DNA from 3 places in the Alteromonas sp. genome. Region 2 is predicted to be linked to each of the others. Evidence: predicted binding sites of a transcription regulator. Region 2 holds the regulator's gene; each other region holds the start of a gene.

Region 1 (10,392 bases), on a different contig from region 2:
GTTACGGGCAATCGTAAAAATCCAGGTTGAAGGACTTCCCTTCTCTGCATTAAACAGATGTGCCTTTTGCCATACGTTGGACATGGTATCCTGGACCATTTCCATGGCTAAAGCTTCATTACCCATCTGCTTTAACGCATAAGAACGTAAACGCGGAGCAAAATATCCAAACACCCTTGCAAACGATGCTTTGCAGCGCTGTTCGGCAACTTTAACAATATAGTCTGACATTTCTGCCGCACAATCTTTCGGCTTAATTACACTGTTACTTTGTTCCACTGGGATTCCAACTAACATAAGTATTTGTCCATATCCTATCAAGTTAATAGTTGCTACAGACGAGTGTTTCAAGCAGATTACAGAATTGTAATGGTTTCATGCCCCAACCATGTAAAGTTTACACGGTGATTTACTGCACAAGTGCCTTTAAGTAATCCAGTAACTTATGGCAATCGCGTTGAGCAAGAAAATACTGTTTCTGTTTAGCGTCTACGGGCAATAATTCGAGCCAGCGGTACATTACCCAAATGGGATTCCGAAACTCCGGAACATCATATAACTGGCCTACCTCAGCGTAGCGCTCAAAAATCTCCTGCAAACGTTCGTCTATAGGTGAAATTTGTTGAGAAGTAATATCACAGTGCCAGTCTGGTAGTGGCTGACAGTGTCCTGTACGCAGCCCGTCGGGCTCAGTCTTCACATTACTTATCTCTACACAGTTAACACCAGCAACCTTTATGCCAAGCAACCCGTCATCGAGCATATCGAAGTCGATAACAGTCGCTGCAGTGCCCACAGGATAGAAGTGTGTGTTGGCTTCCTTTTCACCCTGTGTGTTGAGCATACAAACCACCAGTTGACCATTACCGGCACATACCTCTTTAACCATGCGCACGTAGCGTGGTTCAAAGATTCTGAGTGCCATCCGGCCACCGGGAAGAAGGTGTGCTGACAAGGGAAATAAAGGGAGATTTTGAGCCGCCATAAATACAGTATTTTCATTATTCACTGAGCTTAACTACGGCGAAAAATAAATTTGGATCGGAGTATTTACACGCTTTAATAATTCGTCTGCCGGCCTGATTCTGATCCGCGACTAAGTAAAATTGGTATACATTCAGGACGATTTTACATACCTCATTACTCAGTCAGTAAATATTGCATCATGAGCATCATTGAACGGTTTTGTGAATTTTATTCTGAATTACATAAGGTCAACCCTGACGACCTTGATAGCATTTATACAGCTGACATCGAGTTCATAGACCCTATCACCACTCATCACGGGCTGGATAATGTGATTGCGTATTTCAGTAAGTTGCTGAATGAAACCCAATCATGCCGGTTCGATATTCACGAAACCCTGCTGTCTCAGAAAGATAACACCAGCGCATATACTGTTATCTGGACAATGCATTTAGTGCTGGCGCAACCTGCGAAAACTATCACGCTGGATGGTGTCAGTATTGTAACGGTTCGTGATGACAAAATTTTCTACCACCGTGATTATTACGACATGGGAGAAATGGTTTATGAACACATTCCGCTTCTCCGCTGGATTATCAAAAAAATAAAGGCAAGGTTAGCTTCATGAAAACAATGTTGGTTACCGGGGCTACGTCAGGCATAGGAAAAGCTTTCACGCTGCATGCCGCCCGTCAGGGATATCATGTTATTGCTTGTGGCAGAAATGAGGAAGCGCTGGCGGAGCTGGCATCTGAATCCAATATCACCACCGCAAAATTTGATTTAACAGACCCGGAAGCTACACGCACCGCCATCGCGCCGCTGCAATTTGATATCGCAGTACTCAATGCCGGCAATTGTGAATATGTAGACGTAGATAAATTCGAACCTGACATGTTCAGACGGGTGTTTGAGATCAACTTTTTCGGGATTATTCACAGTGTCGACGCATTATTGCCTAAACTTAAAAAAGGCGATCAGCTGGTAATCGTAGACAGTATGGCCAGGCTCATTCCGTTTACCCGCACAGAAGCTTACGGAGCAAGCAAAGCGGCTGTGCATTATTTTACTAAGAGTCTGGATGTGGATCTGGCAGAAAAAGGCATCATAGTTCAGTCGGTGTCTCCGGGCTTTGTGGAAACCCCGCTGACAGATAAAAATGACTTCGATATGCCTATGAAAATAACGGCAGAAGAAGCGGCAAAAGCGATGCTGGACGGCATTGAAAAACAAAAGAAGAGTCTGTTCTTCCCTACAGGGTTTGGCTGGATTATGCGCACGCTGCATAACCTGCCTGCAGGCATACAGAGGTGGCTGTCTCTGAAAATGAGACAACAGCAGTAAGGTACGAGAATAATGCAACGGCGAATTGCGATTATCGGAACAGGGATTTCCGGACTTACGTGCGGATATTTATTGCACAAAGAACATCAGATCACTGTGTACGACGCCAACGATTATATTGGCGGACACACGGCAACAAAATTAATAGACGTAAAAGGCAGACAGTGGCCCGTGGATACGGGCTTCATCGTTTTCAATGACTGGACTTACCCCCGCTTTATAAAATTAATGGACAAATTGGGGGTCCGGCGGCAGCCCACGGAGATGAGCTTCTCCGTCCGCAGCGAAAAAACCGGCCTTGAGTATAACGGAAACAACCTGAATACTCTGTTTGCACAACGACGTAACCTCTTCAGACCACGGTTCTGGCGGATCGTACGTGATATTTTGGCATTCAACAAAGCCTGCAAAGAACGCGCTGCGGAAAATCAACAAAGTGATTTCGACATCACACTTTTCGACTATATCAAGTCTCTCGGGCTCAGTGACGAATTCGCTAATTACTATATTTTGCCAATGTGTGCGGCAATATGGTCTGCCAGTCTGGAGCAAACGAAGCAATTTCCCCTGGCCTTCTTCCTGCAGTTCTTCAATAACCATGGTCTGCTTAACGTCACTAACCGCCCCCAGTGGTACACCCTGATAGACGGTTCTCACAGCTATATTCCTAAGCTGACAAAAGGGTTTGCAGACAATATAAAGTTGTCGACACCGGTTTCACGGGTAGAAAAAAACGGTAACGGCTGGCAGGTAACGGCAGGTGGTCAGGAACCTGAGCAATATGATGAGGTTATCTTCGCCTGCCACTCAGATCAGGCGCTGGCCATGCTGGCTGAGCCTACGCCCTCACAATCCGCCATTCTCAGTGCGATCCCTTATGCTAAAAATGAAGTCGTGCTGCACATGGATACCACTCAGCTACCCGAAAGAAAGCTGGCATGGGCAAGCTGGAACTACCGCCTGAAAGAAACACCTGAAGAAAATCATGCCCCGGCAGCTGTTACCTATAATATGAACATATTGCAGCGTTTCGACACCGCACCGGTGACCTTTTGCGTCACGCTCAATAATACTGCTGCCATTGATCCGGCAAAAATTCTGCGACGCTACGATTACGCTCATCCTCAATACAGTGCGCCCATGGTCGCAGCCCAGCAGCGGCGCGGCGAAATCTGCGGGAAAGACGGTCTGCATTTTTGCGGCGCTTACTGGTACAACGGATTTCACGAAGATGGCGTCAGAAGCGCTCTGGATGTGTGCGAACGCTTCGGAGCAACTTTGTGAGTCAGCAAGACATTTCTCAGACAGAAAGCGGCATCTACCTGGGCAAAACGTTCCACCAGCGGTTCAGGCCGGTGGAACACAAGTTTGAATACGATATCGCTTTGTTCTGGCTGAAACTGTCGGAAGCAGACAGTCTCGGTGAATCACTTAAGTGGTTTTCCGTACACAGCAGAAATTTCACCCGCTTCTACCGCCCCGATTATTGCGGCGACGCCAGCGTGCCCCTTGAAACTGCGGTAAAGTCTAAAATGACGTCACTGAACAAGGGAGCTGAACTCGACGGTGATGTTTACTTTCTCGGCCAGTTGCGCACCCTTGGCATGTACTTCAGTCCGGTAAATTTCTATTTTTTACGGCACCCTGCCTCAGGCATCTATACTCACATGATGGCTGAAGTCAGCAATACACCCTGGAATGAAAGACATTATTATCTGGTCGATATGGCCAGCCAACAGGATACGGAAAAAGCATTCCATGTGTCGCCATTCAACCCGCTGGAGATGACCTATAAATGGCAGATAACGCCGCCGGGTGAGCGCTTTTCCTTATCCCTGGCCTGTCACACGGAGAAAAAGGATTTTGTAGCCGGCGTAAACATGACAAGAATTTCACTTAATAATGAGAATCTGCGCTCTACACTGAGACGTATACCCAGTATGACAATAAAAACCGTAGCCGGTATCTATTGGCAGGCACTGAAATTATTTATCAAGCGCGCGCCAATTTACGATCACCCTAAAAGTCAGGAACCGAGATAATGTCACACGGCGAATCCACTTTTATATTTCAGCAGGAAGCCAGCAGTATTGACCGCGCTTGCAGAAGTGCATTTTTTAAAGTGTTGTCACTGTTACCCGAAGGTCACATGACAATCAAAGAACATGGCACTACCGTAGCCCAATTTGGCGATCCGGAAAGTGAGCTTAAGGCTGATGTAAACATACTCAACGTAAAAGCTTACCGTCATTTGCTGTTTGGCGGCAGTGTGGCATCAGGTGAAACTTACACTGACGGATTATGGACCAGCCCGGACCTGACTTCTGTGATCAGAGTGTTCGCCCGTAACTTACCCGTACTGGACAAGTGGGAAGAGAAATTCCGTCTGCTGGTGCTCCCTCTCCAGAAGGTACAGCATTTCTTACGCCGTAATACCGAAAGTCAGGCGAAGAAAAATATTGAAGCCCATTATGATTTAGGCAACAAGCTATACACGCGGTTCCTTGATCAGACCATGATGTACTCTTCGGCTATTTATCCGGATCCTAATGCTTCGCTGAGCGATGCCCAGACTCACAAACTGAAAACAATCTGTGACAAATTACAGTTGAAACCGTCAGATCACCTGATGGAAATCGGCACCGGCTGGGGCGGCCTGGCTGTTTATGCAGCAAAGCACTATGGCTGCAAAGTCACCACCACAACCATCTCTGAAGAGCAACATGCTTACGCTGCAGCCTGGATAGAAAGAGAAAATCTGAGTGACAGAATCACCCTGCTAAAACAGGATTACCGGACCCTTGAAGGCCAGTATGACAAACTGGTGTCCATCGAGATGATTGAAGCTGTAGGTAAACGTTACCTGGGCAACTTTTTTGATAAATGTGCCTCCCTACTGAAAGACGATGGTTTGATGTTATTGCAGTCTATTGTCATTGATGACCGTCGTTACGACAGCTACAGCAAAAGTGTGGATTTTATTCAGAAATATATTTTCCCGGGCGGGTTTCTGCCCTCGCAGCTGGTTATCAACGACTACCTCAAACGTTTCAGTGATTTATCTGTAAGAGATTTACAGGATATCGGGCTGGATTATGCCAGGACGCTGGATCACTGGTACAAAGCTTTCATCAATGCCAAAGAGCCGCTGATGCAGGATGGTTATGACGAGCGCTTCATGCGCATGTGGACTTACTATCTTAAATATTGCGAAGGCGGATTTCTGGAACGGACTATCTCCACAGTTCAGCTGGTCCTGTCAAAACCTCACTTCAGAGACACAATACAACGGGGAGCGTAGCGCTTTAGCGCTGCGCCCTTCTCCCGCCCTGCTATTCTTCCAGCACCGAAATAGGTTCAGACAATAACGGTTTGCCCTGATTGATGTTAATTTCTACCCGGCGGTTGCGGGCACGGTCGTCAGCAGTGGCTGCGTTTTCAACCAGAGGTTTAGTGTCAGCCAGACCGGTCACGGACATGCGTGACTCATCAAATCCCGGCGCTTTGCGGATCTCTTCCGCCACGGCCACAGCGCGTTGTGCAGACAAATCCCAGTTAGAGCGGTACAGCTCATTGGCAATATGCTGGCCGTCACTGTGTCCTGAAATTTCTATTTCACCGGGCATTTCTGCGAGTAAAGTGCCAATTTTTCTCAACACGGGCTTAAACTGAGGCTGCAAAAATGCCGAACCGGCGGAAAATGAGCCGTTTTCTCTGATCCGGATAGTCAGTTGCTGACCCAAAGACTCCATTTCAATAGAGCCGTCCGCCACTTCTTTTTGCAGTTGTTCAGCCACCTTCTTCATCATTTCGTTATCCTGCTCTTTGTCAGAGCTTTTTGATGATGAAGCCGCAGAATCTGATGCAGTTTGCTGAGCCTGACCACCACGCTGGGACCCGCGTTGTGTTTGCCGGCCACCGGATGAGTCCTCATCCCCTGCCTGAAACTCCAGCGTTGGCTGAGTCATATCGATGGTTTGCTGCTGAATGGTTTCAATAGGCGTCGGATCCGGACGGCCCGGGCGAAACTCCATCGCGATAACACTGGTTCCTTTGGGAATGTCTTTAACTTCAATTTTATTCTGCACGCCGAAGGCAAACTTCATGGAGCCGGCGATTTGCTTAAATTTCAGTACATCCATTTCCGAGAAAGACAGCAACAGAACGAAGAAGCACATCAACAGAGACATCAGGTCAGCGAACGTCCCCATCCACGCCGGCAGGCCGGGAGGGGGACATTTAGGGCATTCATCTGACATAGCAGATTACTCCTCGTCCCCGCCGCCACGTTTGCCGGCAGCGATGTAGTTTTTCAAAATCCCCTCAATGACTTTCGGGTTTTGACCGTCAGCAATACCGACGATACCGTCAAGGACCAGAGACTGATTCAGTTTCTCTTCCTCTTTACGGTTTTCCAGTTTAGCGGCAATCGGCAAACAGATAACGTTTGCCAGGAAGGCGCCGTAAAGTGTTGTTAAAAGTGCTACCGCCATGGCAGGACCGATTGATTTAGGATCATCCATATTTGATAACATGGCAACCAGACCAACCAGTGTACCGATCATCCCCATCGCCGGCGCAACATCGGCCAGACCTTTAAAAATTGAACCACCGAACTCATGGCGCTCAGTGGTCATCTGAATATCTTTTTTCAGCGTTTCTCTGACCACTTCAATGTCGTGGCCATCTACCAGCATATCTACGCCCTTTTGCATAAAGGCATTATCGATTTCGGCTTCTTCCAGTGCGAGAAACCCGCCTTTACGGGCCGCATCTGCCATTTCAACGATTTTTTCAATCAGCACTTCCGGCGGATCGATTTTGAACATGAATGCTTTGCCGGCCACTTTACCGGCACCGAAAAACTGACCCAGCGTAAACTGAGACATCACTACGAAGATAGAACCACAGAATACAATGAGCACTGAGGCAACATCGACGAACATGCCCAAATCCCCACCCAGGATCATGGCCATGACAATAAAGCCGATACCACCTAACATGCCTATGACGGTTGCTAAATCCACTTATTGCTCCTCAAAAAACTCTCTTATCGCGATGCCATTAACTCTATCGGCCGGTATTATGAATTCTATAATCAAAATACAAGATTACCAGATGAATGCTGATTATTAGGTATCGTCAATAAAACCAGAGAGATACCCGCCGTTTGACCACACAGGAACAGGACAAACCAATTGACCCCGCGTGCCTGCCCGGTTAATGTGCGCGATTATCATTAAAACTGCACCGGATATCCGACGTGACCACAGAAAAAACGCCATCTGCGCCCTCTTTTGAAGCATCACTGGCAGAACTTGAAGCCATCGTGACGGAAATGGAATCGGGAGAATTGCCGCTGAATGAAGCTTTAGAAAAATTCGAACGTGGCGTAAAATTATCCCGTCTGAGTCAACAGACTCTCGCGCAGGCAGAACAGAAAGTCAAAATATTGCTCGCTGAGCAAGGTGAACAAACGCTGGTTGATTTCACCCCTTCTGAAGACTGATAAAATCTGGCGGAGAGACCGCTCCGCTCCACCTTGTTATACAGGTAATTCATGACAAATATTGACAGCTTACGTCAGAAGATTAAGCACGACACTGACGAAAGCTTGCTGCGCCTCGTTGCCGCACTTCCTGATCACGCACCACAACTTCGCGCAGCCATGGAATATGCGCTCCTTGCCGGTGGCAAACGTATGCGTCCGTTACTGGTACATATCATAGGTAACACACTGGATATTCCCGGTCAGGATCAGGCCGCAGTGAGCATGGCGATAGAATGCATTCATGCTTATTCTCTGGCTCATGACGACCTGCCGGCAATGGACGATGACGATCTTCGCCGCGGAAAGCCCACCTGTCACATTCAGTTTGATGAGGCGACGGCTATCCTTGCCGGAGATGCCTTGCAAACCCTGGCGTTCAGTATTCTTGCTGATGCTCCCATGAGCGACTTCGCCAATGGTCAGCGCGCAAAACTGGTCAGTATTCTTGCCAGAGCCTCTGGATACGCCGGCATGTGCGGTGGCCAGGCGATAGACCTTGCAGCTACCGGTTCCACGATAGACATTGCGTCCCTTACCCGCCTGCATCGCCTTAAAACCGGCGCATTGCTGCAGGCCTGCGCGGAAATGATTACGGTACTTTGCAGTGATCTTAAACCGGAGCACCGGGAAGCACTGACGGGTTACGCGGGAGACATGGGACTGGCCTTTCAAATTCAGGATGACATTCTGGATGTGGAAGGTGATGCCGAAGTCACCGGCAAACCGCAGGGTTCCGATATTGAACTTGGCAAAAATACGTTTCCGGCATTACTGGGAATGGCACAGGCGAAGGCTGAATTAAACCGTCTTCATGCCAGTGCCCTTCAAGCTTTAGACAGTTTGCCCTACAATACCGGATTGCTGTCTGAGTTTACGGACCTGATGGTAAAACGGACATACTGATTTATGCTAAACAACATAATGAAACGATAACAATGAGTTTAGAATTAACGCACTATCCTGTTCTGGCACAGGCACTGACGCCGGATGAACTCAGAAAGCTGCCACAGGAAAAACTCCGTGAACTGGCTGATGAGTTGCGACAGTTTTTACTGGCTTCAGTTAGTCAGACCAGTGGCCATTTTGCTTCCGGCCTTGGCACAGTAGAACTGACCGTGGCTTTACACTATGTGTATAACACCCCATTCGACCGTTTATTGTGGGATGTTGGCCATCAGGCTTACCCGCATAAAATTTTGACCGGCCGTGCCGGCCGCATGTCGACGATCCGACAAAAAAATGGTCTGCACCCGTTCCCGTGGCCCCCGGAAAGTGAGTACGACACCTTTGCTGTCGGTCACTCGTCTACATCCATCAGCGCCGCACTGGGTATGGCTGTCGCAGCAGATAAAGAAGGCAAAGACCGTAAAGTGGTTGCTGTTATCGGCGACGGTGCGATGACAGCAGGTATGGCGTTTGAAGCGTTGAACCATGCCGGGGACATAAACAAAGACCTGGTGGTGGTACTTAACGACAATGAGATGTCTATCTCGGAAAATGTCGGTGCACTGAACAGTCACCTGGCCCGTCTGCTTACCGGTAACTTTTTCAATAAAATCCGCGATGGCGGTAAAAAGCTGCTGAGTAATGTTCCGCCGATTAAAGAGTTTGCCAGCCGTGCAGAAGAGCACATCAAAGGCATGGTAGTGCCGGGCACTATTTTTGAAGAGCTCGGGTTTAATTACATTGGTCCCATTGACGGCCATGATGTTAATGGCATGGTCGATACCCTGCGCAACATGCGTCAGTTCTCAGGCCCGCACATCCTGCACGTAGTTACACGAAAAGGGAAAGGCTACCCGGTAGCGGAACAGGATCCGATAAAATTCCACGCTGTTCCAAAATTTAATCCGGAAGATAACGCCCTGCCTAAATCTGCACCTTCAGCCCCCACGTTTTCGGCCATTTTCGGCCAGTGGTTGTGCGATATGGCGGCTCAGGATCCCAAACTCATGGCTATTACCCCTGCCATGCGTGAAGGATCTGGCATGGTGAAGTTTTCCCAGCAGTTCCCTGAACAATATTTTGATGTGGCCATAGCAGAACAGCACGCTGTGACCTTCGGTGCCGGTCTTGCCAAAGAAGGGTATAACGCCGTTGTTGCCATTTACTCTACCTTTTTGCAAAGGGCTTACGATCAGTTGATCCATGACGTGGCGCTGCAAGACTTACCTGTGCTGTTTGCCATCGACCGCGCCGGTGTGGTTGGTGCCGACGGTCCAACTCACCAGGGCGTATTTGATATAGCGTTTTTACGCTGTATTCCTAACATGATCATTATGACCCCTGCTGATGAAGATGAATGTCGTCAGATGCTTTATACCGGTCATAAGGCGCAGAAGCCTGCTGCTGTGCGTTATCCACGTGGTGCGGGGAAAGGCATCACGCCGCAGCAAAGCATGACTGAAATCCCGTTAGGCCAGTCACGTACGCTTCGTAAAGGTAACAAGCTTGCTATTTTGAATTTCGGTACATTGCTACCATATGCAGAGGAAGCTGCTGAATCTCTCGATGCCACAGTGGTTGATATG
Region 2 (10,392 bases):
GGCAATGTCAGCCTGTTCTTCCAGTAATTTAAAGGTATGCTGGCGGTTTAGCAGAGATGTCAGGCTGTCAGTCATCGCAATCTGTTCCAGTTTATGCTGATACCTGGCGCGCTTTTTCTGCAAAATAACCAGTGCCACGCACAGACTGAAAAGTAAAACGAGCGCTGATATCATAAAGAAGCCCCGCTGGCGCTCTGTTTTTATCCGCAATTCCTGAGCTTTTGTCATCGCTTTGAGGGCGGCATTTTCCTGACTTTTCTTATCAACGTCGAAAAGAGTCTGCAGTTTGAACAACTTTTCAGCACTGATTTCATTCAGGCGTTTTACTTGTTTATTGCGTGCGTCTTCCAGGGTTTGATAGGCCTCGCCGTAGTTGCCTAATGCCGCCTGAATTCTTGATTCCAGTATCCGTGACTCAATCATTTCTTTAGGCGTAGCTGATGCAGAAATCGTTTCTGCGCGGGCCAGTGTGTCCAGTGCGGTGCCGAAGTTGCCGGTATGATAATGGGCGTTTGATAAGCCCCGTAAAATGTCCCCGTAATACTGTTCAGATGGCAGTATTTCCTGAATCGCTGTTAAGTGTTGGTAAATTGCCAGCGCCTCTGTAAAGGCTTTCTTTTTCATTAACCTGTCAGCGTCAAGAAGTTGTAATTCCACCTGCGCATTTTTGTCTGCCAGTTCCCGGGCAATGGTCATTGCTTCGTCGAAATAACGCTGCCCTGCAATTTCGTCGCCCGTAGCAAAGTGAGAAAGAGCAAGCTTATGTAACAGGTTTTGCTGATTGACCCGGTTGTTTCTGGTGACGGCAAATTCCAGCGCCTCCTGCAAATAGGGAAGGGCATTGTCGTACTGTTCAGCCTGCTGAAACACCGATGCAATAAGACCAGCTATGTGAGCAGGCAGGATTTGAGTCGCGTTCTCCGATGCAATTCTGTGGGCAATGATCAGTTTTGTCAGCGCGGCCTCACGATTTTGTAGTGATTGCTGAATTAATCCTTCCGTTATTAATGCACCGATGTACAGCTGGGTGACAGTATGCTGCTGTGCCCACTCACTGACGACAGCGACATAATGCAGCGCCAGCACCTGGCGCTCTGTTTTTTCGTAAAGTTGCGATTTTTGCAACAGTAAACGGTGATAGAGCAACGGTTCGCCTACTTGATCTACATTTTCAAGCCCCTGTTCCAGAAGAGACTCTGAGCGGCTGAAATCACCCAGTTTCATGTAAAAGTACGACAGCAGATATTGAATGGTGGCAGGCGTATAGTCGGGCAGGACATCATCAAGCATCTCCTCCAGACCAAGTACGGTTTCCTGCGGGTGCTGATGAAAAGACTTAATGACGTGGATAACCGCATCATCGGGCGCAGATACCTGTGCCGGTGCCGCAAAGGTGCAATAAGACATAAATATCAGGCCTGTCGCGGCGACAACAGGAATAATATTGTTCTTAAATGCAATACGTCGCTGTTTTAACGGGTATTCCGGCACTTGTTGTCCTGAGCATGTCTCATCCGGTTTAACTATAGTTCAAAAAACACCGCCGGGCGCACGCAGGCAAACATTTTCAAACTGGCACATTAGTTGAACTGACACTGACAGACACGAAGTAAGCGTCAATTTTCTGTTAGCGAGAGCAAATTTTATGCAGCTATCCGGCTATCTGCAGCGGTTCGACAAAAACCAGATTCAAAATATCACCAGTGGTCTGGGGGCGCCTGTCGTTTTGCTGGCGATCATGGGCATGGTTATTTTGCCCATGCCGCCCTTTCTGCTCGATGTTCTTTTCAGTTTTAACATCGCCCTCAGTCTGGTCATTATTCTTGTGGCTGTATTTACCCAAAAACCGGTGGATTTCGGTATATTTCCCCTGGTTTTGCTGATTGCTACGGTGTTGCGGCTGGCATTGAATGTTGCCTCGACGCGGGTCGTTTTGCTGTATGGTCATGAAGGCGGCGATGCTGCGGGGAAGGTAATCGAAGCCTTCGGAGCCGTGGTTATTGGTGGTAACTATGCGGTGGGTGTGGTGGTATTCGCCATCCTGCTCATTATCAACTTCAAAGTAGTGACAGCCGGTGCCGGCCGTATATCTGAAGTCAGCGCCAGATTTACACTTGATGCCATGCCCGGTAAGCAAATGGCCATTGATGCCGATTTGAATGCCGGCTATATCGATCAGGATGAAGCCCGCAAGCGCCGGGAAGAAATCACCGCAGAAGCAGACTTCTACGGCTCGATGGACGGTGCATCAAAATTCGTTAAAGGTGACGCGGTAGCCGGTTTGTTCATCATGATGATTAATATCGTCGGTGGCTTATTTATCGGCATGATTCAGCATGACTTGTCGTTTGGAAATGCGCTGGAAGTTTACACTATTCTGACAATCGGTGACGGTCTGGTTGCCCAGATCCCATCCCTGTTGTTGTCGGTGGCAACGGCAATTATCGTCACCCGTGAAAACGAAACCCAGGAAATGGGTAAGGAAATCCGGACACAGCTGGGTAATCAGCAGGCTCTGTATATTGCCGCAGCGGTGCTGTTTGTCATGGGGATTGTGCCCGGCATGCCCCACGTGGCCTTTCTGGGTTTCTCTGCTATTGCTGCCGGTTATGCATACTGGCAGGGTGTGCAGGCGAAGAAAGCGGCAGAAAAACCGGCTGTGCCGGCCAAAATGGAAGGTGGTGCTGACCAGCCTGCTCCGGAAATTAAAGAGCTGGGTTGGGATGACGTACAGCAAGTTGACACTATCGGCCTTGAAGTTGGTTACCGGCTCATTCCGCTGGTGGATAAATCACAGGGCGGCGAATTGCTTACACGTATAAAAGGTGTGCGGAAGAAACTGTCTCAGGAACTGGGCTTTCTGGTTCCGCCGGTGCACATCCGCGATAATCTGGATCTCGACCCCAATGCCTACACGATCTCCATGCTGGGTGTGACCATCGGAGATGCGCAAATCAGTCATGATGAAGAGCTGGCGATTAACCCCGGGCAGGTGTTCGGTAAGCTGGAAGGACGGGCGACTAAAGACCCCGCTTTCGGACTGGATGCCGTGTGGATACGGCCGAATCAGCGGGAGCATGCGCAAACCCTTGGTTACACAGTAGTGGATGCGGCCACCGTGGTAGCGACACATCTCAGTCAGTTACTCAGCAACAATGCTTACCAGTTACTCGGTCATGAAGAAGTACAACAACTTCTCGATATGCTGGCGAAATCCAGTCCTAAGCTGGTGGAAGGGCTGGTACCGGATATTTTGCAGCTGAGCACCGTTGTAAAAGTACTGCAAACCTTATTGTTCGAAGGCGTTCCCATCCGCGATATGCGTACTATCGTTCAGACCTTATCGGAATACGGACCCCGCAGTCAGGATCCGGATGTGCTGGTATCTGCAGTGCGTATTGCGCTGAAGCGTTTGATTGTGCAGGAAATCAGTCAGGGAGCGAAAGAAGTGCCTGTCATAACTCTGGCACCAGAGTTGGAACAGATGTTGCACCAGTCACTTCAGGCAGGAGGAGAGGACGGCGCCGGCATCGAACCGGGACTGGCAGACCGGCTCCAGCAATCCCTGCAACAGGCCGCACAACAACAAGAACTGAATGGCGAGCCTGCGGTACTGTTGACGTCAGGCATGTTAAGACCTGTGCTGTCACGCTTCCTGAAGTATTCGGTAGCTGGCCTGCATGTGTTGTCTTATCAGGAAATCCCTGATGACAAACAAATCAAAATTGTCAGCTCTGTGGGTCAATAATCTGACGCCGGGTGAGTGAAGAGGTTGAGATGAAAATCAGACGGTTTTTTGGCAAAGATATGCGGGAAGCATTAAGCCAGGTAAAAGCAGAATTGGGCAGTGACGCCGTAATCATGTCGAATCGCAAAGTGGCAGACGGTATTGAGCTGGTCGCCGCTTACGATAAAGAGCCGGAAGCAAAAATAAAACTCAACACCCGCCATGACGCAGGTAAAACAGCTGCACAAAAGGCGACGCCAAGCCTCAGCGAAATTATCGGTGACGATGGTCCGGATACCTTACGGGCGTTACTTGAAAAGCAGGCTGCAGAAAAAGCTGCGGCTGCCGGAAGTGACCGTCAGAATCCTGCAGTTTCTCCTGCACCACAAACATCGTCTGCATTTGCCGCAGATACCCGTGGGGTCAACCCACAACCCGCTGCATCTCATGACGAAGAGGCGTTTTCATTTGCTGATGTATTTTCTGCAAAAGAACAAAGGCCTGCACCGGTATCTCAAATGAATCCCGATTTTAAAGCGGCGGAAAGTCAGCAGTCTGCCGGTGCCCCTGCCAGTGAGCTGGATGCGATAAAAGAGGAGCTGGCCTCTCTTCGCAGCGTTTTACAATATCAGGTCGCAGACTTGATGGATGCCAAAAAGCAGCGTCAGCGCCCTGTACACAGTTATCTGACCCAGTGTTTAACCGGTATGGGGCTGAGCGCTTCACTGGCTGAGCAACTGGTGCATTACACCCCGTCTCAATACACCGAGCGGGAAGCATGGATTTACCTTCTCAACCTTTTGGCTAATCGCCTTAATGTTTCCGGTAATGATATCCTGACCCAAACCGGTGTGGTTGCTCTTGTTGGTCCAACGGGAACAGGCAAAACCACGACTGTTGCTAAATTAGCAGCACGCTATGCGCAAAAATACGGTGCTGATCAGGTGGCTATGATCACTATCGATACCTACCGTATTGCCGCTTATGAACAGCTGGCAACGTATGGCAAAATTATTGGCTGTACTACAAGGAAGGCGCAAAGCAGTGAAGAATTAGCCGAACTTCTCTTCCAGTTACGCCATAAGCGTCTAATATTAATAGACACGGCTGGTTTCAGTCAGCGCGACAGTCGTTTAATTAAGCAACTTGGTCAATTTAATCACGGACAAATGCAACCTGTCCGTAAATACCTGGTTGCGCAGGCAAATACCCAATATCCTGCATTGCAACGCATCATTGAAGCGTATAATTCCGTTAAGCTTGACGGATGTATCTTCACGAAAGTTGATGAATGCTACAGTTTGGGTGAGGTTTTAAGTGTTGCTGTTGAACAGCAATTGCCAGTTAGTTATGTGACCGACGGGCAGCAGGTACCTGAAGATATTAAAGTTGCTGATGCAAAATCTCTCGTATCTGCCGCTGCAAAGCTTTATAAAAAGTACGGTTTGAATCATACTAAGCGTAATCATGAAGTTAATTCAGTTCAGGCAGTATGATCGAAGATCAAGCGAGTAGCTTACGAAAGATGAATCAATCACGCCTCATAAAGGTTATTGCCGTTACCGGCGGCAAAGGTGGTGTTGGTAAAACCAACATTACATTAAACACGGCGATTGCTATGGCCAAGCAAGGTAAGCGGGTCATGGTACTCGATGCCGATTTAGGATTAGCGAACGTTGACGTCATGCTGGGTCTGCGTGTTGAGAAGAACCTTTCTCACGTATTATCCGGTGAATGCACACTTGATGATGTTTTGGTAACCGGACCTCACGGTATTAAAATCGCTCCGGCGACTTCAGGTACTCAGGCAATGACTGAGTTATCGCCCACAGAACATGCCGGATTAATCCGTGCTTTCAGTGAGTTGCGGTCGCAGATTGACGTGCTGATTGTAGATACCGCTGCCGGTATTTCCGATATGGTACTGAGTTTCTCCCGTGCCTCGCAGGACATCATGGTCGTGGTTTGTGACGAACCGACTTCTCTGACCGATGCCTATGCACTGATTAAAATATTGAACCGTGAGCACGGCGTGTTCCGTTTCAAAATAGTGGCAAACATGGTTCGGGACATTCGTGAAGGGCAGGAATTATTCAGTAAATTATCAAAAGTGACAGGCAGATTCCTGGATGTGGCACTAGAATTGGTGGCAACTGTACCTTTCGACGAAAATATTCGTCGGGCAGTCAGAAAGCAAACCGCTATTGTGGATGCATTTCCCGGTTCTCCTGCGGCCGTCGCGATTAGTCAGTTAGCCACCAAAGCGCTTAACTGGCCGGTACCGGCTCAGCCGGGTGGTCACCTGGAATTTTTCATTGAACAACTGGTGACGAAGCAAGCAGTAGGAAGCCAACGTTGAATAGTAAAGCGGCAGCTTACCAGCAGCAGACCGACAAGTCGCAGCTGGTCGAGCGCCATGCATCCCTTGTAAAACGTATTGCCCATCACCTGATGGCGCGTTTGCCTGCCAGTGTGCTGGTGGATGACCTGATTCAGGCAGGGATGATCGGATTGCTGGAAGCAGCCAGAAATTTCGACGGCTCGAAAGGGGCCAGTTTCGAAACCTTCGCAGGTATCCGTATTCGTGGTGCTATGCTGGATGAAATCCGTAAGGGCGACTGGACACCCCGTTCAGTGCATAAAAATAGCCGTGCTATTACGGAAGCCATAACACAAGTTGAAAGAGAAACTGGCAGAGACGCGCGTGATACAGAAATTGCTGCTAAGCTAAATGTCAGTATTAATGATTATCATCAAATGCTTAACGAGGTGAATGCCGGTAAACTTGTCGGTATTGAAGACCTGGGTGTATCAGAAGATGTAATCAGCACAGAACAGAATAAAGGTAATGATTCACCCCTCGAAGATTTAATGCAGGGGGCGTTTCAAAAGGCGTTGGCGCATGCCATCACAACATTACCTGAACGGGAAGCAATTGTACTGTCCCTGTACTATGATGAAGAACTGAATTTACGTGAAATCGGTGAAGTTCTTGAAGTCAGTGAGTCAAGGGTCAGCCAGATTCATAGCCAGGCCATGTTAAAACTAAAAGCTCGAATGCAATCATGGCAGGCAGAAGAATAAAACATACTAATATTAATAACGATTGATAATCCTCACCGGAGGCTATTTTGGACAAGAGTATGAAAATTCTTGTAGTAGACGACTTCTCTACTATGAGACGAATCATAAAGAACCTGCTTAAAGATCTTGGATTTTCCAATATTCAGGAAGCTGACGATGGAAGTACGGCCCTCCCCATGCTCCAGCAAGGCGACTTTGAATTTGTCGTGACCGACTGGAACATGCCAGGTATGCAGGGTATCGACCTGTTACGCGCTATTCGTGCAGACGACAAACTCAAGCACTTGCCAGTATTGATGGTGACAGCTGAAGCGAAAAAAGAGCAAATCGTTGCTGCAGCACAGGCAGGTGTAAACGGATATGTTGTGAAGCCTTTCACAGCCGCTACACTTAAGGAAAAACTCGACAAGATTTTTGAGCGTTTAGGTTGATCCAGCCGCTCCCGCCAGAGAAGAGGATTACTGGATGTCTCCTACTAAAAAAGTCCCTATTTCGCTCGAAGAAGCAAAACAGCTGGTAGCATATCTTGAGCAGGGCGATGACGATTCCGCCAACGCCCTGCTTGAGGCCGTATCTGCCAAAGAGTCTGTCGAACTTTTTGCTGAAGTTGGCAAACTTACCCGTCAACTTCATGACGCCCTCAACACCTTCCAGTTAGACGAGCGAATTGCTGGTCTGGCTAATGACGATATTCCTGATGCGCAAACGCGTCTCACCTACGTAATTGAAGAAACTGAAAAAGCGGCTAATACTACAATGGACGCTGTAGAGTCCTGTATGCCCATTGCTGAATCTTTATCAGACCGGATCACAGCTATTGAGCCTGAATGGCAAAAGCTTATGACCCGTCAGATTGAGCTCGGTGAATTCAAGAGTTTATGTATGGATATCGACGCCCTGTTTAAGGACATGTCGAAAGATTCTTCTAAACTTAACAGCCTTTTGACCGAAGTATTAATGGCACAGGGTTATCAGGATTTGACAGGCCAGGTTATTCGCAGAGTGATTGATCTGGTGAAAGAAGTCGAAGACAGCCTTGTGAATATGCTGACCGTGTTCGGTGAACGGGATGCACCTGTTAAAGCACAGAGCACCACGAATAAACCGGACGCTGTTGAAGCGGAAGGGCCAATCATGAACGCTGAGAAGCGGGATGACGTAGTACAAGGCCAGGATGACGTGGATGATCTCCTGTCGAGCCTTGGTTTTTAGGGGAGCGAATGAATGTCGTTTGATGTTGATGAGGATATATTACAGGACTTTCTGGTCGAAGCCGGAGAAATCCTGGAACAATTACAGGAACAGTTAGTTGACCTGGAGAATAATCCGGAAGACGCTGACCTCCTCAACGCGATTTTCCGTGGATATCACACGGTAAAAGGTGGCGCAGGTTTCTTATCTCTGACTGAACTGGTTGAGATTTGTCACGGCGCAGAAAACGTCTTTGACGTAATGCGTAATGGCCAGCGTACACTGACGCCGGAATTAATGGATGTCATTCTGCAAGCGACAGACGTCGTAGTGGAAATGTTTGAGCGGGTAAAAGCCCGTGAGCCACTCGAAGCCGCTGATTCAAATCTTGTTGATGTTCTGCATAAGTTGAGCAAGCCAGAAGCCCCCGGCGAAAATATTTTTGGCGGGGAAACGGCAGCACCGGCAGAAGAAGTGCCGGTAGCAGAAGAGCCTGAGCTGATTGTTGAAGAGGTACCGGTTGCACCGGAAGCCACCGCTGTTGCAGAGCCTGCCGGTGATAACAGCATTGAAGATATCAGCGAAGATGAATTTGAAGCATTACTGGACCAGCTACATGGTTCCGGTGCGCCCGGCAGACCGTCGGCAGATGCACCTGCAAAGCCAGCTGCACCTGCGCCCGCTCCGGCAGCAGCCGCAGGCGGAGATGGTGAAGATATCACCGATGATGAATTTGAGGCTCTGTTAGACGAGCTTCACGGTAAAGGACAGTTTGGTGGCGATGCCGCACCTGCCGCTACACCGGCGGCCGCAGCACCGGCAGCGGAACAGGCTGCAGCCGGTTCTGACGGTGACGAAATCACCGATGACGAATTTGAAGCTTTGCTAGACCAGTTACACGGTAAAGGTCAGGGACCCGGCATTGCCGGTGGTGTTGAAGTTGACACTCAGGCAACTAAAGCCGTTCAGGCTGCCAAAGCGGAACAGTCTAAACCTGCAGAGCCTGCCAAGCCGGCTCAACCTGCTAAAGCTGCTGCACCTGCTCCGGCCGCAAAAGCGGCTCCGGCTGCGCCAGCCGCACCCGCTGCCCCTTCCAAGCCCGCAGCACCTGCTGCAAAAGCTGCACCTAAGAAAGAAGAAAAAGCCCCGCAGGCAGAAACTACTGTTCGGGTAGACACCAAACGCCTTGACCAGATTATGAATATGGTCGGTGAGTTGGTGCTGGTTCGTAACCGCTTGTTAAGCCTTGGTATCAATACCAATGACGAAGATATGTCGAAGGCTATCGCTAACCTGGATGTGGTGACCGGTGATCTTCAGGGCGCGGTAATGAAAACCCGCATGCAGCCCATTAAGAAAGTCTTCGGTCGTTTCCCCAGGGTTGTCCGCGACCTTGCCCGTAGCCTGAAAAAAGAAATTACCCTTGAGCTTGAAGGGGAAGAAACGGATCTGGATAAAAACCTGGTTGAGGCGCTGGCCGATCCCCTGGTTCACCTGGTGCGTAACTCCGTCGACCATGGAATTGAAATGCCGGATGATCGTGCCAATGCGGGAAAACCGCGCATGGGTACAGTGAAACTGGCAGCATCACAGGAAGGCGATCATATCCTGCTTACTATCACCGATGATGGTAAAGGGATGGATCCGGAAAAGCTGAAAGAAATCGCTATCAGTCGTGGCGTGCTTGATGCTGATGCCGCCGCCCGTATGTCTGATGTGGAAGCGTTTAATCTGATATTCGCGCCGGGCTTCTCTACCAAGACAGAGATCAGTGATATCTCCGGTCGTGGTGTGGGCATGGACGTGGTTAAAACTAAAATCAACCAGCTGAATGGTACCGTAAACATTGATTCTCATCTGGGTAAAGGCACCCGGTTAGAAATCAAAGTACCGTTAACACTGGCAATCCTGCCAACTCTGATGATTGTTGTCGGTCAGCAAACCTTTGCATTGCCATTGGGCGCTGTTAACGAAATTATCAACATGGACATCAAGAAAACCAATACGGTAGATGGTCAGTTGACGATGATCGTCCGCTCTAAGGCTATCCCGTTATTCTTCCTTGGTGAATGGCTTATCCGCGGCCCGAAAAATATCGAGAAAGAAAAAGGCCATGTTGTTGTAGTGCAAATAGGTACACAGCAGGTGGGCTTCGTGGTGGATGCATTGATTGGTCAGGAAGAAGTGGTGATCAAGCCACTGGATGCCTTGTTACAAGGTACACCGGGTATGGCTGGTGCAACCATTACATCGGATGGCGGAATCGCGTTAATTCTTGATATCCCGAGTCTGCTTAAGCGATATGCGCGCAGGTCATAGTCGCAATTAAAGGAACATCATTACTATGGCTTTTAAAGTCCTTGTTGTGGACGATTCGACGTTTTATCGTC
Region 3 (10,392 bases), 130 kb from region 2:
CGGTAGGCAGCATTAAACAGTGACGGACTGCGATGATTCTGAACATCCCGCTTTACCGCAGCCAGCACAGCATCCGGGTCAGTTTCACCGGCGCGGAGCAAAATATCACGGCTCTGTTTTTCATCATTCCGGTGCAGGAGCAGCCAGCGCGGGCTTTCCGGTACATTAAGTACTAATAACAGATAAATCATTGCCGGAATGGCTTCTATACCCAGCATCCACCGCCAGTCGAGGCTGAACCAGGCGGAGAGTATAAAATTTGAAAGAAAGGCGATGAGAATACCAAACACAATCTGGAACTGATAGGTGGCTACCATACGGCCCCGTTTCTGCGCCGGCGCAATCTCAGCAATGTAGGCGGGCACCGCAATGGACGACACACCGACCCCAAACCCGCCAATAAAGCGCATAATGCTGAAAAACACAGGATCGGTTGCCAGTGCTGAGCCTATGGCTGACACCACATACAAAATGCCAATGCCAACAAGTACTGGTTTGCGTCCAAACTTATCGCAGGGAATATTGGCGGTGAGGGCGCCGGCAACGGTACCCCACAGGGCAGAAGACATGACCAGCAATCCGTGAGTCAGATCTGAGGTTTGCCATAAAGCCTGAATGGGTTGATCAGCGCCGGAAATAACAGCGGTATCAAACCCGAAAAGAAAACCGGCGAAGGCGACGGTCAGGGTCCAGAGGACAACGGGATGTTTCATAACGTACACGACTTAAACGATTCAGTTATTCTCAGTGTACGTTACAATTTGTTAACAAGGAAGAGGCGGCGCCAAATAGAAACAGGATAGCTGTCCCTTTGACCGGTTATTCGGCAGGCGCGACTGGCCAGCCACCTAAATGTTTGTAGCGGTTCACAATGTAGCAAAACAGTTCTGCTGTCCGCTCTGCATCGTAAAGGGCACTGTGTGCTTCACTCTGGTCAAACGCAATCCCGGCTTCGCGGCATGCCTTAACCAGTACTGTCTGACCAACGGCTAACCCAGCCAGTGTCGTTGTGTCGAAAGACACAAACGGGTGAAACGGAGTGCGCTTAATATTACTGCGGGCAATCGCGGCATTTACAAAGCTCTGATCAAAGGTGGCATTATGGGCCACAATTACTGAGCGCTGACAATCTGCATCTTTTTGCAGTTTGCGGATTTGCTTACATACGTCTTTCATGACATCGGCTTCATCCAGTGCGCCCCTTAACGGACAATGAGGATCGATACCATTAAACTCTAGTGCAGCCGGCTCCAGGTTCGCGCCCTCGAAGGGATTGACATGATGATGCACGGTTTTGTCGGGGTGCAAATCACCTTGTTCATCCATACGCAAAGTGACAGCAGCGATTTCCAGCAGTGCATCAGTTGTAGCATTAAAACCGGCAGTTTCCACATCAATAATGACAGGAAAATAACCACGGAAACGGTGCTTTAACAAATTCGCGTTTTCAGACATAGAACGAAGAAGCCTCTGAATAAACAAGTGCATGGGCAAAGGAAAAGTGGATTATCGCAAGATACGCCGTATGTATCTACCTTTGTTACCTGTAAGGGAAGGGGATTATACTGACCATTGTGCTAAACTTTTTGCGCAGGGCGGCGATAAAGAAAGAGCCACCTCTTTTCTCTTAGTTTCAGGGCATATTATGTTTCGACAGGCTTTATTGTGTTTTTTGCTGATAAGTGCACCGGGTTACGGCGCAATGCGCCAGTATTCTGCGACTGTGGAATCCTCTGACTGGCAATTGAAAGATGAAAGCCGTCTGCAGTGCACTTTATCTCATGCAGTGCCCGGTTACGGCGATGCCGAGTTCTCCAGCGTAGCGTCGAAGCAACTGAATATGGAATTCGAGCTGGACATGCAACTGCTGCCGAAGAAATTTGGCATGGCCGCCGTTTATTCCGTCCCTCCTTCATGGATGCCCGGCGCAGCACCTAAAAATATCGCTGATATGACTCTGCGAACCCAGTACAACGGCGACCTGCCTGAGCAAGCTGCCTGGACAATGCTCAGTGAACTGGAAAAGGGCTACTGGCCGACTATCTACTATCAGGACTGGTACAACGAATACGACAAAGTGGCTGTTGCCCTGAATGCCAGCAACTTCACACCGGTATACCGCAACTTCGTGAAGTGCGTGTCACAACTGTTGCCCTACAGTTTTGATGATATTGCCTACACCGTGCTGTCTTACGAGAAAAACAGCGTAGACTTAACGAAATACTCAGAGAAGCGTCTGAACATGATCGGAGAATACCTGAAAGAAGACAGCGGACTGGAACTGGTGTTACTGGACGGTTATACCGACAGCTATGGTGGACGCTGGAGCAACGAGCAGTTATCTGTCCGCCGTGCTAATCAGGTGAAAGAGTATTTTACAGCCATGGGTGTGGATGCCTCCCGTATCGAAGTCACTGGCCACGGCGAGAAGCGTCACATCTCGCCAAATGACAACAGTGACGCCCGTGCGCTCAACCGCCGCGTTGTGGTGCGGTTATCCAGGGGGTAGACGTCTGGTTATTTTCCGCTTTGTTGTAAAAAGCTTTTTACCGGCGGGACCTGATCGGTAAAAACACCATCAACCGCCAACGGTCCGGTTAGCAGTCCGAGGATCTGTTCTGCTGTCATACCTGTTGGCAGTGCATCAATTCTGAATGTATAAGGGTGAATAATCAGCCCTTCTTTTTTCGCCGTTGCCAGCCAGGAAGCAGGGACAACCTTACCTTGCTGCATTGCCTGCATGTCCAGTAACTGTGGTAACCAAGGACCAATGCCATCAGCATATTTTGCAATATCATGCATGCCCTGTTCAGTCAGAAGTGCCTGGTAATCAGTGGAAGACTCACCCCAGCTGTTGTCAGCCAGCAACAAAACTATCTTGCCTTTAAAACCCAGCTCGTCGCGCAGACGCTTAACTTCAGCAAAATCAAAACACTGCACATAAATATTGGCATTCCCGCCATTGAGGTCATAGCGCGCCAGTGTATCAAGCAGAAGTTGGCTGATATCTGTGCCTTCTTTTTTATGCCAGGCTGGCGACTTGATTTCAGTATAAAAGCCAATGTTGCTGTTAAATTCGCGGTTTAATTCACTGATGAGTTCTATATGTTCATCTAACGTAGCAATGGTAAACAGCGCTTTATTGCCATGATAGCGCTTGGCAAACACTTGTTTTCCAGCGGTATCCGCCCGCTCTTTTACTTGAAGAGTGCGCAATTCCGCTAACGTGAAATCCAGCGCATACCAACGGCCATCGTCACGGGCGCGGTCAGGAAACTTCGCGGCCACATTGGTTACTGTATCCAGATGAATATCATGAAGTACAACCAGTTCACCATCTTTAGTGGCTACCACATCCTGTTCGATGTAATCCGGTTGCTGGGCAAACGCCAGTGTTGCAGCTTCCAGTGTATGCTCGGGAAGATAGCCGGATGCACCTCTGTGAGCAATGATATCGAATGCAGCAGCACTGGTACTCAAACACAGTGTAGAAAAGGTGAAAGAGAGCAAAGTGTTTTTTAACACAAACAGATCCTTTATTGGTGAACGACACAGGTAACGACAGCAAAAGAAAAGCATACAGGATGTTTTTGCCGGTACCAAAACCTCTATTCTGGCGGGGAAAGAAGACATTCGTGTGACGTAGATCTGTAAAAGCGGAAGGTACTGAAAAAATGGTCAACGAGGAAAGAGAACAGGACGGCCTAGTCAATTCTACGCCGCCCTGACATTATGTTCAGAAGCGCTTAAACGGGGGACGAGTGCCCTGTTTTCCGCTTTGTTGTTCCGTTTCCAGCAGTTCAAACTGAGCGACATCGTATACAGGCATCGTTGTTGTGATGCGGCGGTAGGGAGGTTTACCCCGCATGATGACCTCTTTCACTTCCACATACTCTTTAGGTTCGCCACCTGCCAACTCAAGTTGAGCCACGTCATGTACCGGCAGGCTGACTATTTTGCGTTTAAACGGTGGTTTACCGGCATAATCCACAACCTGGATATCAACCATTTCATTATTTCGTGTTTCGCCGGCAGCCGCTCCGGTAAACAGGGGCGGTAAAACACATAAGCTCAGCAGAGAGAGGGTTCTTTTCATAACAGTGTCCTTTTGTTTGCATCAAAATGGTGCTTTATTCCATTGTATGGCTGAATAAAAATGAAACAATACTATCTGGAGATAGTTTTAATCTATCAGCTGTAGGGTTTAGAGAATGCTTAGCTATCAAATGTGGACGATTTCACTACTTTTTTTCTTTTCATGCTTTTTGGTGGTGCAATTTGGCTGGTTGTGCACTTATTTGGTTTGTTGGATGGGCACTGAGAGGAACAGGGTAATGAAATATCAGTAACTTACCGGAATGGCGTTTAAGTTGCTGTAACTGTACAGGTATCGTCAGCAGGGCCGGAACAGTTATGAAGAGCATCATTTTATGGGTAGCAGGAATGCTGCTTACAACTGCCGTAGTTGCCAGTGAACAGGCGGTGCCACTTGACCAGAGTGCAGGCGGTACCCTGTACCTTGAAGCGACGCTTGAATCGGCAGTCACAGCTTCATTTCTTCTCGACACCGGCTCCGGCTTGCTGACCTTAAATAAAGCAACTTTTGAGGCGTTAACCAAAGGCCGGAAGCTGAAACAATCGGGTAAATCGGCAGCCAGACTGGCGAACGGTAAAATTCTCACTGTGTCGCAGTATCAGCTCAGTTCAATCCGTATCGGGCAGGCTTGCGAACTGGGTCCGGTAGAAGTTGCCGTGATGCCCGGAGGAAACAATATTCTGGGTATCAATACACTGCTTAAAGCGGCACCTATGACCATCACGGCTGAATCCGTCACCCTGTCCGGTTGCCGCTGATAAATCAGACTTCTGTTTTTTCCTTAAACTCACACAAGTCTTCAATAATACAGGAACCACAACGTGGTTTGCGGGCGATGCAGGTATATCGGCCGTGCAGGATTAGCCAGTGATGAACGTCGACCTTAAATTCAGCTGGCACGACTTTTAACAGCTTTTCTTCCACTCTGTCTACGTTCTTACCCATGGCAAATTTAGTGCGGTTTGATACCCGGAATATGTGAGTGTCTACAGCAATGGTGGGCCAGCCGAATGCTGTATTCAGTACTACGTTCGCCGTTTTACGGCCAACGCCCGGCAAAGCTTCCAGCGCCTCCCGGCTTTCCGGTACCTCGCCATTGTGCTTTTCAACAATGATCTTGCTGAGCTTGTGCACGTTTTCGGCTTTGGCATTGTAGAGGCCAATAGTTTTGATGTATTCCTTTAAACCATCTACGCCCAAATCTGCGATAGCCTGCGGCGTATTGGCCACGGGAAACAATTTGGCCGTCGCCTTATTCACACCCACATCGGTGGCCTGTGCGGACAAGGTCACTGCGACCAGCAATTCAAAGGGTGTAGTGAAGTTCAATTCAGTCGTGGGATGAGGATTAGCATCTCTCAGCCGGGTCAGAATTTCCTTTCTTTTAGTATTATTCATAGCAACACTTAACTTTCAGTAGTTACCCTGATTCGGGTGACGGTTTTGGCTTCCGGAACCTTTTTGGCAGCCATCCGCGCGTCAACAACATTTTTAAGAGCAATGAGCAGACCCATGCCAATGAATGCGCCCGGCGGCAAAATAGCAAGCAGGAAAGGCTGGTCTGTATCAAACAAAGTAATGGTCCAGTTGGTCGCTATGCTGCCAAAAAGACGGTCGGCTCCGCTTAGCAGGGTACCGGAACCCAGCGCTTCGCGCATGGCGCCAAGTAACATCAGCACAGCAGTAAACCCTGCACCCATCATCAGGCCGTCAAGGGCTGCCGGAAGGACCGGATTCTTAGAAGCAAAGGCTTCAGCCCGGCCAATGATGGCGCAATTTGTCACAATTAACGGAATAAAAATGCCAAGTGTTAAATAAAGTTCGTAAGTAAAGGCGTTCATCAGTAGCTGAACAACGGTCACGAAACCTGCAATAACCATCACAAACACCGGGATCCGGATTTCGTTCCTGACAATATTACGTACCAGGCTCACGGTAATATTTGAACCAATCAGCACCAGTGTGGTTGCCAGCCCCAGGCCAAGCCCGTTAATAACTGTTGCGGTGACCGCAAGAAGGGGGCACAAACCCAGAAGCTGAACCAGTGCAGGATTATTTTTCCATAAACCTTCGATGGTCAGATTTTTCCACTCACTCATTCTGAACCTCCGGGTTGCTTAGCCATGCAATTAACTGGCAAGGCAAATAAAGACTCACGGTTTGCTTCCACATACAACAGGGCCCGTTTTACTGCACCTGTAACGGCACGGGGAGTAATCGTTGCGCCGGTAAACTGGTCAAATTTGCCACCGTCTTTTTTTACCTGCCATTTGTTCAGCGCAGAATCATCAAAGGACTCACCGCTGAAGGATGTTATCCAGTCACTGACTGACAATTCAATTTTGTCACCCAGCCCGGGAGTTTCCTGGTGTCTCACAGTCCGCACGCCGGTTACCGTCATGTCATCAGTGACACCGATAACAACGGCAATATCACCACTGTAACCGTCCGGTGCCACAGCTTCAATAGCAAGGGCGGCGGGCTCTCCGTTTAACCGTGCACGGTAAACGTGGCGTAAAGTGCCCGGCTTACCAAGCATCGGATCAGTGACGGCGGTGCAATCTGCATACAGTTCATTATCATAAAGCGATTGGGGTACCACTTCGTTCAGCAAAGACATCAATTTTTGCTGTTCCTGCTCTGCAATGCGCGACTCAGTGCCGAAAAAAGTAGTGGCAATTAAACCGGTGGTCACAATGGCAAAAGCGCCCAGCATGACGCCATTTTTCACAATACTGTTCATCATGCTTTACCCCGCGGATGGCCGTAGGTGCGCGGACGGGTGTAATAATCGATTAGCGGCACAGCCATGTTCATGATAATGACCGCAAAGGCGACCGCATCAGGATACCCGCCAAACGTACGGATAATCACAATCCAGAATCCGATGAGCGCGCCAAATACTATCCGACCTCTTGCTGTGGTGGAGGCGGAAACCGGATCAGTGGCAATGAAAAACGCACCGAATAATACGCTGCCGTTGATAAGGTGAAACACCGGTGACGCGTAGATATCCTGATTGAGCAGATGAAAAAATAAAGCGCACAGGGCAACGCTGGCGATCATGCTGCCGGGAATGTGCCAGCTGATAACCTTCAGACGCCACAGCGCCAGCCCGCCAAGGGCCCAGGCTGCGCTTACCCAGGACCAGCCTGCGGCACCGCTGTCAAAAAGGCCTCCATCGTAAATTGGCGATGCCAGTAACTCAGAGTAAGTTGAAGAACGGGTCAGGCCGGTTTTCACCTGATCCAACGGCGTCGCAGATGTCATGCCGTCAGCCACATCCCTGATTTGAGTAACATCCAGACCGGTTTGCGTATAACCGGTAAAAATCAGGCTCAATGTATCTGTAAAGGATAATGCTGTCGCTCTTACGCCTTCCGGTGGCAGCCACTGAGTCATTGCTGCAGGGAAAGATACCAGCAGCACGACATAAGCCACCATCGCCGGATTGAACAGGTTATAGCCCAATCCGCCGTAAAGCTGTTTCACGATTGCTATGGCGAAAAAAGTGCCGGTAACGGTCATCCACCAGGGCAGAGTAGGAGGGATACTGACTGCCAGCAGGCAGGCTGTGAGTACGGCACTGTAATCAGACAGATTGCGTTTAACCTGTTTATTACGCAGAGACAAAATCGCGGCTTCTGTTGCCAGTGCTGTCGCAACAGCAAGGAACGCCTGAATGATGACGCCCCAGCCAAAGAATACAACCTGACAAGCAATGCCCGGCAACATGGCGTACAGCACCAGGCGCATGACCTGACTGGTATCACGCTTTGCGCGTAAGTGAGGGGAACTGGCAAGATTTAGTTTCATTTAGTCATTATTCCCGTTGTCTCTGGCGGCTTTTTTCGCTTTTGCTTTTGCAACCGCAGCAGCAATACGGGCTTTCTTTTCATCCGCAGGATCTGCTTTTTTTTGTACTGTGTCTGAATCAGCCTGTGCATCTGTTTGCTTGTCAGCGTCGGGTTTATCAGTCGTTTCCTGAGCCCCTGTTCCGGTTTTTGCAGCCTGTTCCGGTGCGCCATCATTGTCTTTTGCCGCCTTTTTCGCTTTTGCTTTGGCAACAGCGGCTGCAATACGCGCTTTTCTGGCTTCTTCAGCAGACGGTGCTGCCGGGGAGGATTGGGTTGCTTCAGGTTCTTTTTGTGCCGGTTCTGGCTGAGCCGGTTCTGTTTGTACCGGCGGTTTTTCGCTGTTGTCGTCTGCAGACTGTTGCGCTTCTCTGGCCGCCTTTTTGGCTTTAGCTCTGGCTATGGCTGCTGCAACTGCAGCTTTCTTATTGTCAGTTTCGCCTTCCGGTGCAGGAGCGGCGTCAGCGGAATCAGCAGGAGGCGTTGCATTTTGAGCTGCTTTCTTAGCTTTCGCTCTGGCTATGGCTGCTGCAACTGCGGCTTTCTTATTGTCAGTTTCGCCTTCCGGTGCAGGAGCGGCGTCAGCGGAATCTGCAGGAGGCGTTGCATTTTGAGCTGCTTTCTTAGCTTTCGCCCGGGCAATGGCTGCTGCGACTGCAGCCTTTTTATCATTTGCAGCAGGAGCTTCTTCCTGTGGAGCGGGCGCCGTTTCCGGTTGCGCTTCTGCTTTTTGTGCTGCCGCTTTGCGGGCTTTGGCACGTGCCAGTGCGGCCGCTACTTTATCTTTGGGTGCTGTATCGCTGCTTTGAGAGGCTGGAGCGTCAGTTGCCGGTTGTGCGGCAGCTGCCAGCCTTGCTTCTTTGGCTTTACGATGTTTCGCTTCCCGCTCTTCTTTTTCCCGTTCAAGACGGGCCTTGCGGGCTTCGAAACGTTCTTTGGCTTTGTCTGCTTTAGCTTTTTCGTCAAGCTCCAGGCGAATGTCAGCTTTGGCTTTACGGTAATAATGAACCAGCGGTATTTCACTGGGGCATACATAAGCGCAGGCACCGCATTCGATACAATCAAACAGATTATATTCCTGTGCCTTATCGTATTCTTTCGCTTTACTGTGCCAGTACAACTGTTGCGGAAGCAATGTTGCCGGACAGGCATCAGCACAGGCACTGCAACGAATACAGGCGCGTTCGTCGTCACCGTTTGTGAGTTCACCTGTCGCCGGTACCAACAGACAGTTGGTGGTTTTTACCACCGGTACCGCGGCGTCATTTAAGGTAAAGCCCATCATCGGGCCGCCCATGATGACCTGTGGCGTTGTCTGCTTTTCACCGAGGTAACCCGCCTGAGACAATACGTGATTCACCGGTGTCCCGAGGCGAACACGATAGTTTCCGGGGCGTTTAACTGCCTGACCTGTGACGGTGACGATCCTTTCGACCAGGGGTTTACCTTCAATAATGGCTTGTGCAACTGCAAAGCAGGTACCCACATTGAACATGGTCACACCCACATCAAGAGGTAATCCTTTGCGGGGCACTTCACGGCCGGTCACGACCTGAATAAGTTGTTTTTCACCGCCGGCAGGGTACTTTGTCTCTACTGTTGCCACACGGATGTGGGGCAGGGTTTCAACCTGTTTTGACAAGACCCTGATGGCTTCAGGTTTGTTGTCTTCAATGGCGATCACCACGCATTTGGGTGACAGCAGGTGTACAAGAATTTCAATACCGGCCATGATGCCGTCAGCGTGCTCACGCATCAGTCTGTCGTCTGACGTGATATAAGGCTCGCATTCCACGCCGTTGATGATCAGAAACTCAACAGGCTTGTTGGTGGTCACCTTAATGTGGCTGGGAAAGCCGGCGCCCCCCATACCTGAAATTCCTGCATCACATAACTTTTCAGTCAGTGATACCTTTTCTACTTTTGCATAGTCTGGGCAGGGAGAAAGAGGATACCAGGTATCATGGCCATCGGCTTTCAGCGTAACGCAAAGTTCATCCAGACCACTGGGATGAGCGGTAACATGCTGCGCGATGCCGGCTATGGTACCGGAAGTGGGCGCATGGACAGGCACAGAAAAAGGCTGGCTGGACTGGGTCAGTGGCTGACCTTTGAGAACCTTATCGCCCGGGCGTACCAGTAAGGTGCCTTCTGTACCAATATGCTGGCGTACCGGCACAACGTATTCCTTTGCCAGCGGCAGATCCACTATTTGAGTCTGATTCGAAAGCCCTTTATGACCTTCAGGATGTACGCCGCCGGGAAAGCTGCTGAGCTGACCCTTATCCAGCCGGGCCAGAACCTCTTCATAAACAGGAAACATCACGATTACGACACCATCTTAATTGGAATATCGCCTTTGGGCGTTTTATCAAAATCCCATTTCCATGACGCCGTTGTGGTTTCAACGGGCACCATGTCGATACAGTCAACAGGGCAGGG

The links. Region 2 encodes FliA, which starts transcription of late flagellar genes. Its sites were predicted from a motif close to CTAAAGNTNNNNNNNNNNNNGCCGATA; they were not measured.
Region 1: a site for FliA is predicted at 7,382-7,408, ahead of pomA (flagellar motor protein PomA). Genes of this name have one in related genera too.
Region 3: a site for FliA is predicted at 1,578-1,604, ahead of AC4PME_RS03060 (flagellar protein MotY). Genes of this name have one in related genera too.

What each region holds. Positions count from the first base shown of each region.
Region 1 is NZ_CFHOXV010000012.1:12,577-22,968, forward strand. It holds gene AC4PME_RS09170 (sigma-70 family RNA polymerase sigma factor) at 1-297, opposite strand, end outside; gene AC4PME_RS09175 (LON peptidase substrate-binding domain-containing protein) at 410-985, opposite strand; gene AC4PME_RS09180 (nuclear transport factor 2 family protein) at 1,166-1,594, shown strand; gene AC4PME_RS09185 (SDR family NAD(P)-dependent oxidoreductase) at 1,591-2,310, shown strand; gene AC4PME_RS09190 (NAD(P)/FAD-dependent oxidoreductase) at 2,323-3,594, shown strand; gene AC4PME_RS09195 (DUF1365 domain-containing protein) at 3,591-4,352, shown strand; gene AC4PME_RS09200 (class I SAM-dependent methyltransferase) at 4,352-5,611, shown strand; gene AC4PME_RS09205 (flagellar motor protein MotB) at 5,643-6,569, opposite strand; gene pomA (flagellar motor protein PomA) at 6,576-7,337, opposite strand; gene xseB (exodeoxyribonuclease VII small subunit) at 7,574-7,819, shown strand; gene AC4PME_RS09220 (farnesyl diphosphate synthase) at 7,871-8,764, shown strand; gene dxs (1-deoxy-D-xylulose-5-phosphate synthase) at 8,797-10,392, shown strand, end outside.
Region 2 is NZ_CFHOXV010000002.1:191,105-201,496, forward strand. It holds gene AC4PME_RS02450 (tetratricopeptide repeat-containing diguanylate cyclase) at 1-1,491, opposite strand, end outside; gene flhA (flagellar biosynthesis protein FlhA) at 1,646-3,748, shown strand; gene flhF (flagellar biosynthesis GTPase FlhF) at 3,778-5,223, shown strand; gene AC4PME_RS02465 (MinD/ParA family protein) at 5,220-6,086, shown strand; gene AC4PME_RS02470 (RNA polymerase sigma factor FliA) at 6,083-6,811, shown strand; gene cheY (chemotaxis response regulator CheY) at 6,859-7,242, shown strand; gene AC4PME_RS02480 (protein phosphatase CheZ) at 7,277-8,023, shown strand; gene AC4PME_RS02485 (chemotaxis protein CheA) at 8,036-10,321, shown strand; gene AC4PME_RS02490 (protein-glutamate methylesterase/protein-glutamine glutaminase) at 10,347-10,392, shown strand, end outside.
Region 3 is NZ_CFHOXV010000002.1:323,525-333,916, forward strand. It holds gene AC4PME_RS03050 (sugar porter family MFS transporter) at 1-713, opposite strand, end outside; gene rnt (ribonuclease T) at 820-1,455, opposite strand; gene AC4PME_RS03060 (flagellar protein MotY) at 1,646-2,509, shown strand; gene glpQ (glycerophosphodiester phosphodiesterase) at 2,518-3,531, opposite strand; gene AC4PME_RS03070 (hypothetical protein) at 3,737-4,096, opposite strand; gene AC4PME_RS03075 (aspartyl protease family protein) at 4,414-4,854, shown strand; gene nth (endonuclease III) at 4,859-5,494, opposite strand; gene AC4PME_RS03085 (electron transport complex subunit E) at 5,503-6,195, opposite strand; gene rsxG (electron transport complex subunit RsxG) at 6,192-6,842, opposite strand; gene rsxD (electron transport complex subunit RsxD) at 6,839-7,912, opposite strand; gene rsxC (electron transport complex subunit RsxC) at 7,913-10,273, opposite strand; gene rsxB (electron transport complex subunit RsxB) at 10,279-10,392, opposite strand, start outside.